Linked DNA regions of Thermococcus sibiricus MM 739. The main gene of each other region encodes a partner of the protein of the gene in region 2 in a complex. Links are inferred from orthologs where the notes say so. Each region holds a gene or a part of one and is shown on either strand. Other genes may lie near its edges.

The links. Proteins that work in one complex are often made in the same cells at the same time.
Region 1: TSIB_RS02990 (region 2) and TSIB_RS01700 share a complex: the UniProt entries of both Methanocaldococcus jannaschii proteins name them as parts of the RNA polymerase complex. The link is inferred for Thermococcus sibiricus MM 739 from one-to-one orthologs.
Region 3: TSIB_RS02990 (region 2) and TSIB_RS01920 share a complex: the UniProt entries of both Methanocaldococcus jannaschii proteins name them as parts of the RNA polymerase complex. The link is inferred for Thermococcus sibiricus MM 739 from one-to-one orthologs.

The regions. Positions count from the first base shown.
Region 1 is NC_012883.1:333,711-336,435, reverse strand. It holds TSIB_RS01700 (DNA-directed RNA polymerase subunit K), read right to left. Parts: upstream 1,588-2,725; coding sequence 1,414-1,587; downstream 1-1,413. Other genes in the region: rplM (50S ribosomal protein L13), read right to left, coding at 2,370-2,725; TSIB_RS01685 (30S ribosomal protein S9), read right to left, coding at 1,952-2,359; TSIB_RS01690 (DNA-directed RNA polymerase subunit N), read right to left, coding at 1,706-1,903; TSIB_RS01705 (hypothetical protein), read right to left, coding at 380-1,405; rpsB (30S ribosomal protein S2), read right to left, coding at 1-374. UniProt on the Methanocaldococcus jannaschii protein: DNA-dependent RNA polymerase (RNAP) catalyzes the transcription of DNA into RNA using the four ribonucleoside triphosphates as substrates.
Region 2 is NC_012883.1:560,410-565,172, forward strand. Bases 713-3,698 are described here. They hold TSIB_RS02990 (RNA polymerase Rpb4 family protein), read right to left. Parts: upstream 2,394-3,698; coding sequence 2,031-2,393; downstream 713-2,030. Other genes in these bases: rsmA (16S rRNA (adenine(1518)-N(6)/adenine(1519)-N(6))-dimethyltransferase RsmA), read right to left, coding at 713-1,324; TSIB_RS02985 (DUF655 domain-containing protein), read right to left, coding at 1,327-1,953; TSIB_RS02995 (50S ribosomal protein L21e), read right to left, coding at 2,399-2,692; TSIB_RS03000 (tRNA pseudouridine(54/55) synthase Pus10), read right to left, coding at 2,816-3,698. Outside these bases: TSIB_RS02975 (ferritin-like domain-containing protein), read left to right, coding at 1-513; more of rsmA, read right to left, coding at 503-712; more of TSIB_RS03000, read right to left, coding at 3,699-3,988; TSIB_RS03005 (transcriptional regulator), read left to right, coding at 4,034-4,327; Glu-tRNA(Gln) amidotransferase subunit GatD, read left to right, coding at 4,392-4,763. UniProt on the Methanocaldococcus jannaschii protein: DNA-dependent RNA polymerase (RNAP) catalyzes the transcription of DNA into RNA using the four ribonucleoside triphosphates as substrates. This subunit is less well bound than the others.
Region 3 is NC_012883.1:370,098-373,057, reverse strand. It holds TSIB_RS01920 (DNA-directed RNA polymerase subunit H), read right to left. Parts: upstream 1,625-2,960; coding sequence 1,376-1,624; downstream 1-1,375. Other genes in the region: dcd (dCTP deaminase), read left to right, coding at 2,638-2,960; TSIB_RS01925 (DNA-directed RNA polymerase subunit B), read right to left, coding at 1-1,358. UniProt on the Methanocaldococcus jannaschii protein: DNA-dependent RNA polymerase (RNAP) catalyzes the transcription of DNA into RNA using the four ribonucleoside triphosphates as substrates.

The DNA.
Region 1 (2,725 bases), 230 kb from region 2 along the record:
GCTTGGTGATCTGCCCTCGGGTCTGTTACTACTAGCACATCAGGCTCAAAGAAATTCCTAACCAATGGATTTGTCATACTACCTGGTAAAAATCTTCCAGGTATCGACCTTGCTCCTGTAATTTCTCCAAATTTTTTGACTGGCTTCTGACCATAAAGTCTAACGCTCACTGCCAATATTCTATCCGGATCAAACTTTGCAAGGAACTTTCCTGCAGCCCTTAGTCTTTCATCGGTTTTTCTAACATCTAGAACGTAAAGACCATCTTGTCTAACCCTATATATAAAGCGCTTCATATCCTTTGTTTTCTGCTGCGTTCCAATGTGAACACCTGCAGCAAGGTATTGATCGAGTGGAACCAAATATTCTTCCATTTTCTTCACCCCTCAAATGTTATTATTCTTCCTCTTTCACCCAAATCTTCTGCTATCCTAATAAGCTCATTTATTTTAACGAGGGATCCCTCGTGAAACATTATGGCGGGACATTTAAATCCCACTGCCAAATGAGGCAATGCTTCATCAGCAGATTCGTATTTTGCTTCAGCTAATATTGGAGCTATTCTCTCAGATTTAACGTCATTAATCAAGTTGTAAAGATCTGTAAGTGTGCCCAAATTAATTGGCTTGATTGATAGAGCATTGTAATATCTCCTATCTAGTATGTTCCTTGTTTTAAAGAGGTACTCACCGTCCACAAATATCCCATGAGTTCCAGCTATGAGCTCAAGAAATAACTCTTCTTCGCCCAATGGTTTAATATAGGCAATATTATAATCCTCAACTGTTCGGAGTACTTCTTCAAGCTTCATTTTTCTCTTTTGTATTAGTCCTAGTGCAACTTCCACTCCCAACTCATCACCTGCCAGTTCTGAAGCCTTTGATAGTCCTTCTAGAGCTACTTCCCTGGAGTTTTCTTTGATTTTTACCATTGCATCGACTACATCGGAGATTTCCATCAAATCCCTAACAAGCACAATATACTCAAAATTATCATCTTCAGCAAATTTGAGCATTGGGACTGGGAGCTCAGTGGTAAAAGTCCCTCCAATGTAACTGTACAGAGGCACTTTTTTCACATTCGCAGCGGCCTTTGCAACGGCTACTGAAACTGCCAATGCAGTATTAGCACCTATGTGACTTAGATCCTCGGTACCATCTATCTCCCAGAGATAGGAATCTATAAGCTCTTGTTCTTGGGAGTCAAAGCCTATTAGTTCAGGCCCGATTATCTCATCAACCTCACTCACAGCTCTGTGTGCTTCCACAATATATAGGGAAGGGTCTTCATCAATAGGCGCTGCAAATCTTCCAAAGCCAGAGGTAGTAATAACGTCAATTTCAACGGAGTATTTGCCACCTTTGAGGACTGAAATTCTACCCACCACATTTTCAATTACTGTCATCGGATCACCTAACTGGGTCTTATAACGGTTATTGGGATTATACCCTTCTCAAATTCCACTATTGCAGCATCTAATGGACTAGCACCTTCTGGAACATTAATTAGTACTGGTGCCCCCATAGCTATCTGTAAAGCCCTCGCCCCTATAATTCTCGCCTTTTCAAATCTTGTATATCTAAACATTTTTATCACCCATGCAAATTTTGGTGGGGCCGCCGGGATTTGAACCCGGGTCTCTGGCACCCCAAGCCAGGAGGATGGACCAAGCTACCCCACGGCCCCTCCAAAGAAATGTGGTTGTTTAGTACACCCTGTAGTGCATTATCTCATCTATTAACTCAACATGACTTAGGAACATTCTTCTACAGCAGTATCTTTCAAGTCCAAGGTCATCCAAGACTTTTTCAGGATCTTCCCCTTTTTCCACACGTTCTTTGAATATGTAATATTTATCTCCAATCACCTTTCCACAGGTGAAACATCTCACAGGAACTATCAAGTGAACCACCTTTTTGGTTTTTAAATTTTAAGGAAAGTTTGAAGGAGATCAACGGTAACTCTTCTGTCTCTTTGCTCTTGGACCCTTTGTAGAGCGGTTGGGTTTGTGTGGTTCTGTTCTTCTTGAGTCACCCACGAGCATAGTTCTATCATACTTCATAAACTTTTCTTTAAGGTTCATGTCTCCTGTCCATTCAACCAACGCCCTTGCTATTGCAATTCTAGCCGCTTCAGCCTGCCCCATAAATCCTCCGCCTTCAACTTTAACATCAACATCTACTTTACCTAGTATCTCCTCTCCAGCAATAACTAATGGCTCCATTATTGTAAATCTGGCTATTTCTGGCTCAAGTATTTCAACAGGCTTGTAATTAACCCTCACTCTACCATTTCCTTCTTTTATGGTAGCTCTCGCAACTGCACTTTTCCTCTTTCCTGCGGTTTGGATTATCCTCATTATCATCACCTCAGAACTTTCCACCAAGGAATTTAGCAACCTCTCCAACCGTTACATACTTGGGGGTTTTAACCCTTGACATATGAGCCTCAATTATAGTCTCAATCTCTTTCTCTTCAAACTCTTTTGGAACTCCAGCATAAACTTTGAGTCGTTTGAAGGCTTTTCTTCCCCTGTCTGTCTTCCAAGGGAGCATTCCTCTAATAGTCCTTCTAACTATCTCATCGCTTCTCTTTGGGTAAAATGGACCCTTTCTTGGGTTTGTCCTTGTCCTAAGTTCTGTCCTCTGCTTGTACTTCTCGAATATGAACTCCCTATTTCCTGTGATTATTGCCTTCTCTGCATTAATAATAACAACATCTTCTC
Region 2 (4,763 bases):
CGTATTCTCCAAAAGTGTCTCGAAAAGCTCCCACAAATGACCCCTGGAGAATTGCTCTCATACAAGATAAAAGCTGAAGTTGAAGAAGCTGAGGTATATTATCGGCTGTACGAGCTGAGTAAAGAAATGATCTGGAATGAAGAGATCCCTAAAATTTTCTACCAGCTCTATCAAGAGAACCTTGAACACGCAGAGAAGCTTCTTGAATTTTACAAAAAGATCTTTCCAGGAAAAGAACCTGTCCCAGTCGATCTTCCGTCCATAAAACCTGTTTTAACTGAAGAAACATTAAAAGATTTTCTTGAAAAGGCTAGGCTTGAACATCTTATTGAAATTCTGATGAAAAATGAAAAAATGGCTAAAGAAATTTGTGAATATGTCTCCACTACAGCAGAAAACCCAGAGGTAAGGGAACTTGCTCAATGGTTAGCGAAGAGAGAAGAAGAGCGCTACAACAGACTCAAAATAATTAAAAAATTATCCGCTGCTAAAAGGGAAGTTTCTAATCAATAAGGCTCTCATTTCGGAGGAATTCTTCAATGTCTTTTATATCTTCTATAGATAATTGGAAAACTCTCTTGTTGCTATGGGGGACGCGCTCAATAATGGGTTTGAATTTTTTGAAATCTTCCCTTGTTAGCCCCAGCATGTGATAGGAATCTTTCAAAGCTTTGCTTGCCAGTTTTCTTCTGTGCTGGAAGAGGGCTTTCACGAGGTTTTCATTTAGCTCGATCTGTTCATCTTTGGGTTTGGGCTCCATCACTATTACTGCAGAATCGACTTTTGGCTTTGGATAGAATGCTCCCCTGCCAATCCTCTCGACGAGATCAACGTTCACTTTGGCCTGCACCATAACTGAAAGGCGGGAATAATTTTTATCTCCCGGTTTTGCCACCATTCTCTGGGCAAATTCGAGCTGATAAATGAGCACAGCCCTCTCAAAATCATACTTCAAAAGCTTAAAGGTTATTGGAGACGAAATCTGATATGGTAGATTGGAGACCACCTTATTAAACTCTGGGAATTTAATTTTTAGAGCATCTCCTTGCATGATCTCCACATTACTCCAGTTGTACTCCTTCTTTAGGATTTCAATTATCCGCGAGTCCTTCTCTATGGCGTAAACTTTTCCAGCCCTTTTGGCAAGTTCGTCGGTAAGTACACCTAAGCCGGGCCCTATTTCAAGAATAGTTTCGCTATTTTTTATTTCTGCCCTTTCCACCTCTCTTTTGATGACATCTCCCACTATCAGAAAATTTTGCCCGAGATCAGAGTTCGGCTTTAGGTTGTATTTAGAAATTAAAGAAAAGACCTTGGAGTACATCTCTACTCCCTAAATATCCTTCTTGAACCAACAAAAAGTCTGTAGCGGTCCTTGTTTTCAAGTTCGTCCAATATTCTTTTCGCTATCATCTTCACTGGGTCTGCGAGTCCCTTTACTCTGTGTTTCAGATCATCAAAGCTTTTGAACGGCTCTCTTTGTCTCTCCTCTAAAATGTCCCACATATGCTTCTTTCCTATTCCCGGAAGCAGTTCCAAGCTGTGAAGTCTGTTAGTAATTGGTGGGGCAAGGTTGAAAAACTTCACAAAACGCTCCTCGTTGTTCTTTACAATCTCCTCAAGGATATATGGAAGTTCAGCCTTTGCAGTTGGAGTTAGATTATCGTAGTTAAGTTTTTTGGATATCATGAGCACCTTATCTCTCTCCCCCTTTCCAATGAACACCCTTTCGTAGAGCATGAGATCCGTTTTGGGTATAACTTCCAGAAGGGTAAAGGCTTTTTCCCCCACAACCTGAGCTATAGGTCGTTTCTCCCTAAAATTCTGATGTTCTAAGTCCAGATAGCCTGTGGGAAGATAATCTAATACATATGCATACTCCTCATACTCAATGTTATGTCTCTTTTTATCTACACTTGAAGCATAGGAATGCCTTTTATGATAATAATCCATTGTCTCTCCCCCCAAGAATATACGCTCTAAGGGTTTTTAACACTTTTTGAGAAAATGAAGAAAAAGATAGAAGAGGCTTACTCTCGGTATTTATCTAAAATCTCAAGTATTTTTTCTGCCTCTTCTTTTGTGGGTATGTGTTCTTCTTTGGCAAAAACTATTTTAATGTCGAAATAATCTTTCGGCATTATATCAATGATTTTTGTGGCGGTTCTTTCATCTAACCATTCAAATAAACCAATAAGCTTTTCTCTTAGTTCTTTTGCCTGATCTGCTGAAAGTTTTGAAAATCTTTCAGCATGCTCTAGACTAATCCTTGCTTCGTAAAATATGGGTTCCTCTGGGTTTTCTTTGGCACCTTCTTCTTTCCTTTTGAGTAGTAACTCCTTCGCTTCTGGAATTGAAATGTATTTTTCTTTTATCTTTTTACGGCCTATCATAATCCTCACTTCTGTGGCCTTAAATGAACGGGATGGATGAAGAATGTTTTTACTTTATCTCCATCTGCGAGCTGAACTATATAAGCGTCTCCTCTCTTGCCAATCACTGTCCCTGTTTTCCCGTGAAATCTAGGATCTGGCATCCCCTTCTGATAACTTGGCTCAATAACAATGTGAACCTTCTGTCCAGTTTCAAACTCTTGAAGGAACTTTGTGAGTGCAGGGAGTCCTTTTCTTCTTGGTGACTTGCTGAGTTTACCTCTAGTTTTTCTTCTAATAGTATGGGCTTTTTGAACCATCTCAATCACCTCTCAAAGCTTATATGGAACTTTTAATAAATCACGCGTTTAGGAACGATCTTTTTTCAACTACGGGTCTTTCCCAATATCATAAGCTCATGCGTGCTACCATTTATAAAGTTTTCACTCTCCATCTAGGATATTGAGAACATCAAGCTTTTCACACCATGCATTTTTCCTTAATACCTCTTTGACTGAGGGAATTGTCCTACCTCCATCTCCAGAAATTAGCTCTTTAATATAAAGCCCACCGTCAGTTATTAAACGAAGTTTAAAATGTTTTTCGTCTATCAGCTCTCCCTCAATCTCGTGGATCCTTCTTATTCTCACTAAATTGACTCTTCTACCCAGGACTCTTCTTGGCGTCATTTGATGTATCTCAGCTCTTTTTAACGCTTTAACAACGTTCTCAACTTCTTCTCTGCTAATACCCTCCTCAACACACACTAAGGCTTCATATTCTTTCTTATGGTTTGGTGTGAGAACCTTTTCGGCTTTTTTCGCGCTTATACATTCTAGATCTAAAACCTCTACCTTTCCACTTCTGTTAATCTCTTCAGCAATTTCTTTGAGGTTGATTTTTCTTTTTATCGGTCTTTTTACTTCTACGACAAAGGGTCTTCCATTTCCAAGCATCCTGACATCGATGTCTTCTCTCCCAGCGCCATGAAAAACACATTTTCCGCCTGTGGCCTTTGAGAAAGGCCTGCATATTATTGATGCAACGCTTTCTTTAAACCCTTTTAATGGGGTCTGAGGAATCCCCCTTACAAGCTTTCTATAGCGGCCATATACATGAAGCGGCTTTATTTGAAGCTCTATTCTCTCGGTATAAGGTTCAATTATAAAAACCACATCTGGATTTTCCTTGTTCACCTGTTTTTGTAGAATAATTTCTAGAATCTTTCCAATCTCTCGATTTAATTCTCTGTTGATGGGTTCAGCGTATTTTAAATCAAATTCATTCATTATCTTTTGTTCTTTTTCGAGTATCCCTTTTGGAAATCGTGAGCCTACTAGAAATGTCTCAAATTCCAATCCCATCTTTGAAGCCTTTTCATAGCACATTCTCGCGAGATGATCGACTTTTTTGAAAACCCCTTCACAAAGTTCACATTTTGGAGGTTCAAGAATTGGGCTCTCCCCATTAATTTCCCTCTCCATGTTTAAAATTAATCTTATGGATTTGCCCCTAATGTAGTTTTCACTTTTTCCAAGAAGTCCAAACATTCTCCCCAGGCAGTGATCACAGATTTCATGATTTTCAAGGAGTTGTTTCGCTTTTTCTATTATCATCCTTCGCACCCTTAAACTTTTTAATGCTCTTTCAAACTTCTCTCTATGATGACCAGAAGACAGAAGATAATAAAGCTTTTGGAAGAGCGGGATTATAGTGTGAGTGAACTGGCACTCATGCTTGAGATTAGGGGTAAGGGAAGCAAAAAAATTATTTTAGATGACATAAAAGCAATCGCAAACGTTGTAAAACGTGAAGGCAAAATCCTCTTAATCCAGCCAGCGCAGTGTAAAAAGTGTGGCTTTATATTTAAGCCAGAAATAAAGGTTCCGGGTAGATGCCCAAAATGTAAGTCGGAATGGATAGAAGAACCAAGGTTTAAGATTGGGCTTAAGTGAGAAGATTTATATCTACTATATCAAACTCTCCTTGGCTAACAATTATCAAATGGGAGGTTTCATAATGAGGAAAATTGATGTTTTTATGAAAGAAAAGGGATTAAACATTGGAGATTATGTTGAAGTCATTGAAAAAGAGAATGGGGTTGCAGTTACTCACAGAGGAATTTTGATGCCACCATATGAGCTTTCAAAAGGAGAAACCCTCACAATAAAACTGGATAACGGTTATAACATTGGTGTCCTTATCGATCAGATAGCAGAAATTAGAGTTCTTGAAAGGGCCAAGCCGAAGGAAGAGATTTCATTCAAAGAGGTTCTCCCTAAAAAGCCTGAGCTTCCAAATGTGACCATAATAGGAACAGGTGGAACAATAGCAAGCAAAATAGATTACAAAACCGGAGCAGTACATGCTGCTTTTACAGCTGAGGAGCTT
Region 3 (2,960 bases), 190 kb from region 2 along the record:
CTTGCCTCGAAATGAGGTTGCTCTCTGCTTAGTGGAGAAGTGACCCTTCTCAAGTGGGAAAGCGTAGACATGTAATTAGTTCTATCAAGCAACTGGCTAACACCAGTTCTTCCTCCCGGCCAAGCCCCCGTGGCGAGAGCATGTTCGATTCTTTCAGTTAGTACATCAGGCCTTACAGAGTTTCTCACAAACCTCTGTATATCTTGGAAAGTATACTTCTCACCCTTTCTTTGGTAGGTTTTAGTTAGTTGATATTGCATGTCCTTTACAAGCTGGCCGAATGCAACTCTAAAAAGGTCCTTCAAGAGATCTCCGGCAAGTTTAAGCCTCTTACTAGCATAATGATCTTTATCATCCTCCTCTCTCAGTCCAAGAGAAAGTTCAGTTACTTTAAGTGCCATCATTCCAAGGTAATATGCTTTCCTTATCCTGTCCTCTGGACTTACCCCCATGTGCGGGAGAAGATTGTTATCAATTATTGAGTGAGCCCTTCTAAGCCTATATTCTTTGGGCTGCCCAGGCATTGCTCTCTTTCCAATATAATCTAAAGCCTCCTCTTGAGTTTGAACATCACTTGCATCCTCTAAATTGTCAAAGAGAACCTGTTGAACCTCAGGATTGTTACCCACAGCATCAACTATTTCCTTATCACTCTCCAGACCAAGAGCCCTCATAATGTGTACAAATTTAAGAACACCTGGTACATTCGGAATTGAAACATAAAGTAAACCGTCTTTTCTCCTCTCCACTGTTATTAAAGCTCTATAACCATGTCTGTATGAAAAACATTTTGCTATGTATCTATTTTGTCTCTCGTCGATCTCAACAAGCGTTCTGTTTGGAGCTAAATCTTCAATAGACACAATAACTCTTTCAGAACCGTTAATAATGAAATATCCTCCTGGATCTTTAGGATCCTCTCCATGTGCTATAAGTTCTTCATCACTTAAGTTGTAAAGACGACAGATTTTGGATTTCAGCATTACCGGCAATTCACCAATTCTTACCTCAACTGGCTCTTGTTCAATCCCCTTCACTACTGGTATCATTCCCAAGAAGACCGGTGCAGAATAAGTTAAATTCCTAATCCTAGCATCTATGGGATATAAAGGCTTTCTTTGTCCATGAGCTTCTTGAAATTCTGGTTCTCCAAGTCTAACTCTTCCAAACTTGACTTCAAAATCAGGTATATCTGGTTTTACTCCTTCAAATTCGCTAATAACTTCTTGCATTCCATGCTCAATAAAGGCATTGTAGGAGTCGAGGTGCTGTCTTACAAGCCCTTTTTCATCCCAGTAAGCCTTCATAATGTGCCAAAGATCATCCGGAGTAACCTCAACAATAGTAGGACCTCTCATATTCTCACCTCAAAATTTCAATCTTCCACAACAATCCTATAATAGTAATAAACCCCCGCAGTAGGGCTTTTTCTTTTTATTTCTATTATATCCCCAGGCTTAGCATCAAGTGCTTGAACTGCCGGATCACTTGTTTTGATCTGCGGCAACTGGGAAGGCTTTATATTGTATTTTTTCAGTAATTCTTCCGTCTCTTCTTTACTAAGTACCCTATGCTCAGGAACTAACACATGATCAAATATTGTAAGGCTTTTTTTCGCCGTCACAGAGAATTGCCCCCTTTAAAATTTTTAGAAGGTACACCCTCTCACTACCTCCAGCTTTTAATTAGAGTATATAAGCTTTTCGAGAGTTTAGTCTGAGAGAGGCTTTATATTATTTGCGTAAAGTTTAAGAACTCCTCCGTCTGCCTTAACATTTCATTGATGCACTTATATCGACATTGACATGGCTCTACTCAACTTCATACTCAATGTTCCGCAGAAACATTGTAATTTCGAAGTTATAAAATTTACTGAGTAGAGTTCCCAAGCTTACTCATTATGAGAGAATGGTGGGGCCGCCGAGATTTGAACTCGGGTCACGGGCTCCCAAAGCCCGCAGGATAGGCCAAGCTACCCCACGGCCCCACTGCAACCACTGGAGCCCCGGGCGGGATTTGAACCCGCGGCCTGCGGATTACAAGTCCGCCGCCCCACCAGGCTAGGCTACCGGGGCACCGAATGAAGAAAGGCCTAAGTTAGTATATAAACTTTTCGCTAAAACACATACCGTAAGCTTTATAAATCCGCTTATACTCCCTATGATTGGGTTCGTGCCGCCGTAGCTTAGTTGGTAGAGCGCCGGACTGTTAATCCGGTGGTCGCCCGTTCAAGTCGGGCCGGCGGCGCCAGTCTTTGTGGGCCCGTAGCTCAGCCTGGTCAGAGCGCGCGGCTCATAACCGCGTGGTCGGGGGTTCAAAGCCCCCCGGGCCCACCACTTCTTTACTCAAAAAGAAATACATTCTTTTTAGTTATGCTCAATAATCACATTCTCCTGAAAACATGTAATTGCTTGTAAGTTTAATTTCCAAGAATTGTCAATAATATCCTATTAAGATGACTTTTATGTACATCACTGGGCCCTAAAGAGATTATTCTACTTATGTATACCTAAATGGCGGGCCCGCCGGGATTCGAACCCGGGACCTTCGGCTCCGAAGGCCGACGCCCAATCCCCTAGGCCACGGGCCCTCAAAAAAGTTATAACACGGTGCCTACATAAAAGTTGCGGTGATAAAATGATACTACCAGATCATAAAATTAGGAAGGAAATACTTATTGAACCTTTCAATGAAAAGTCTCTTCAGCCAGCAGGTTATGATCTAAGGGTTGGAAAGGAAGCTATGGTAAATGGGAAGTTCATAAATGTCGAGGAGGAAGGGAAATTGGTTATCCCTCCCAAAGGCCATGCATTGATACTAACCCTAGAAAGGGTGAAACTCCCTGATGATGTCATGGGCGACATGAGGCTAAGGAGCACATTTGCAAGAGAAGGCCTTTTAGGGAGTTTTGCTTGGGTTGATCCAGGATGGGATGGAAATCTCACTTTGGCATTTTTTAA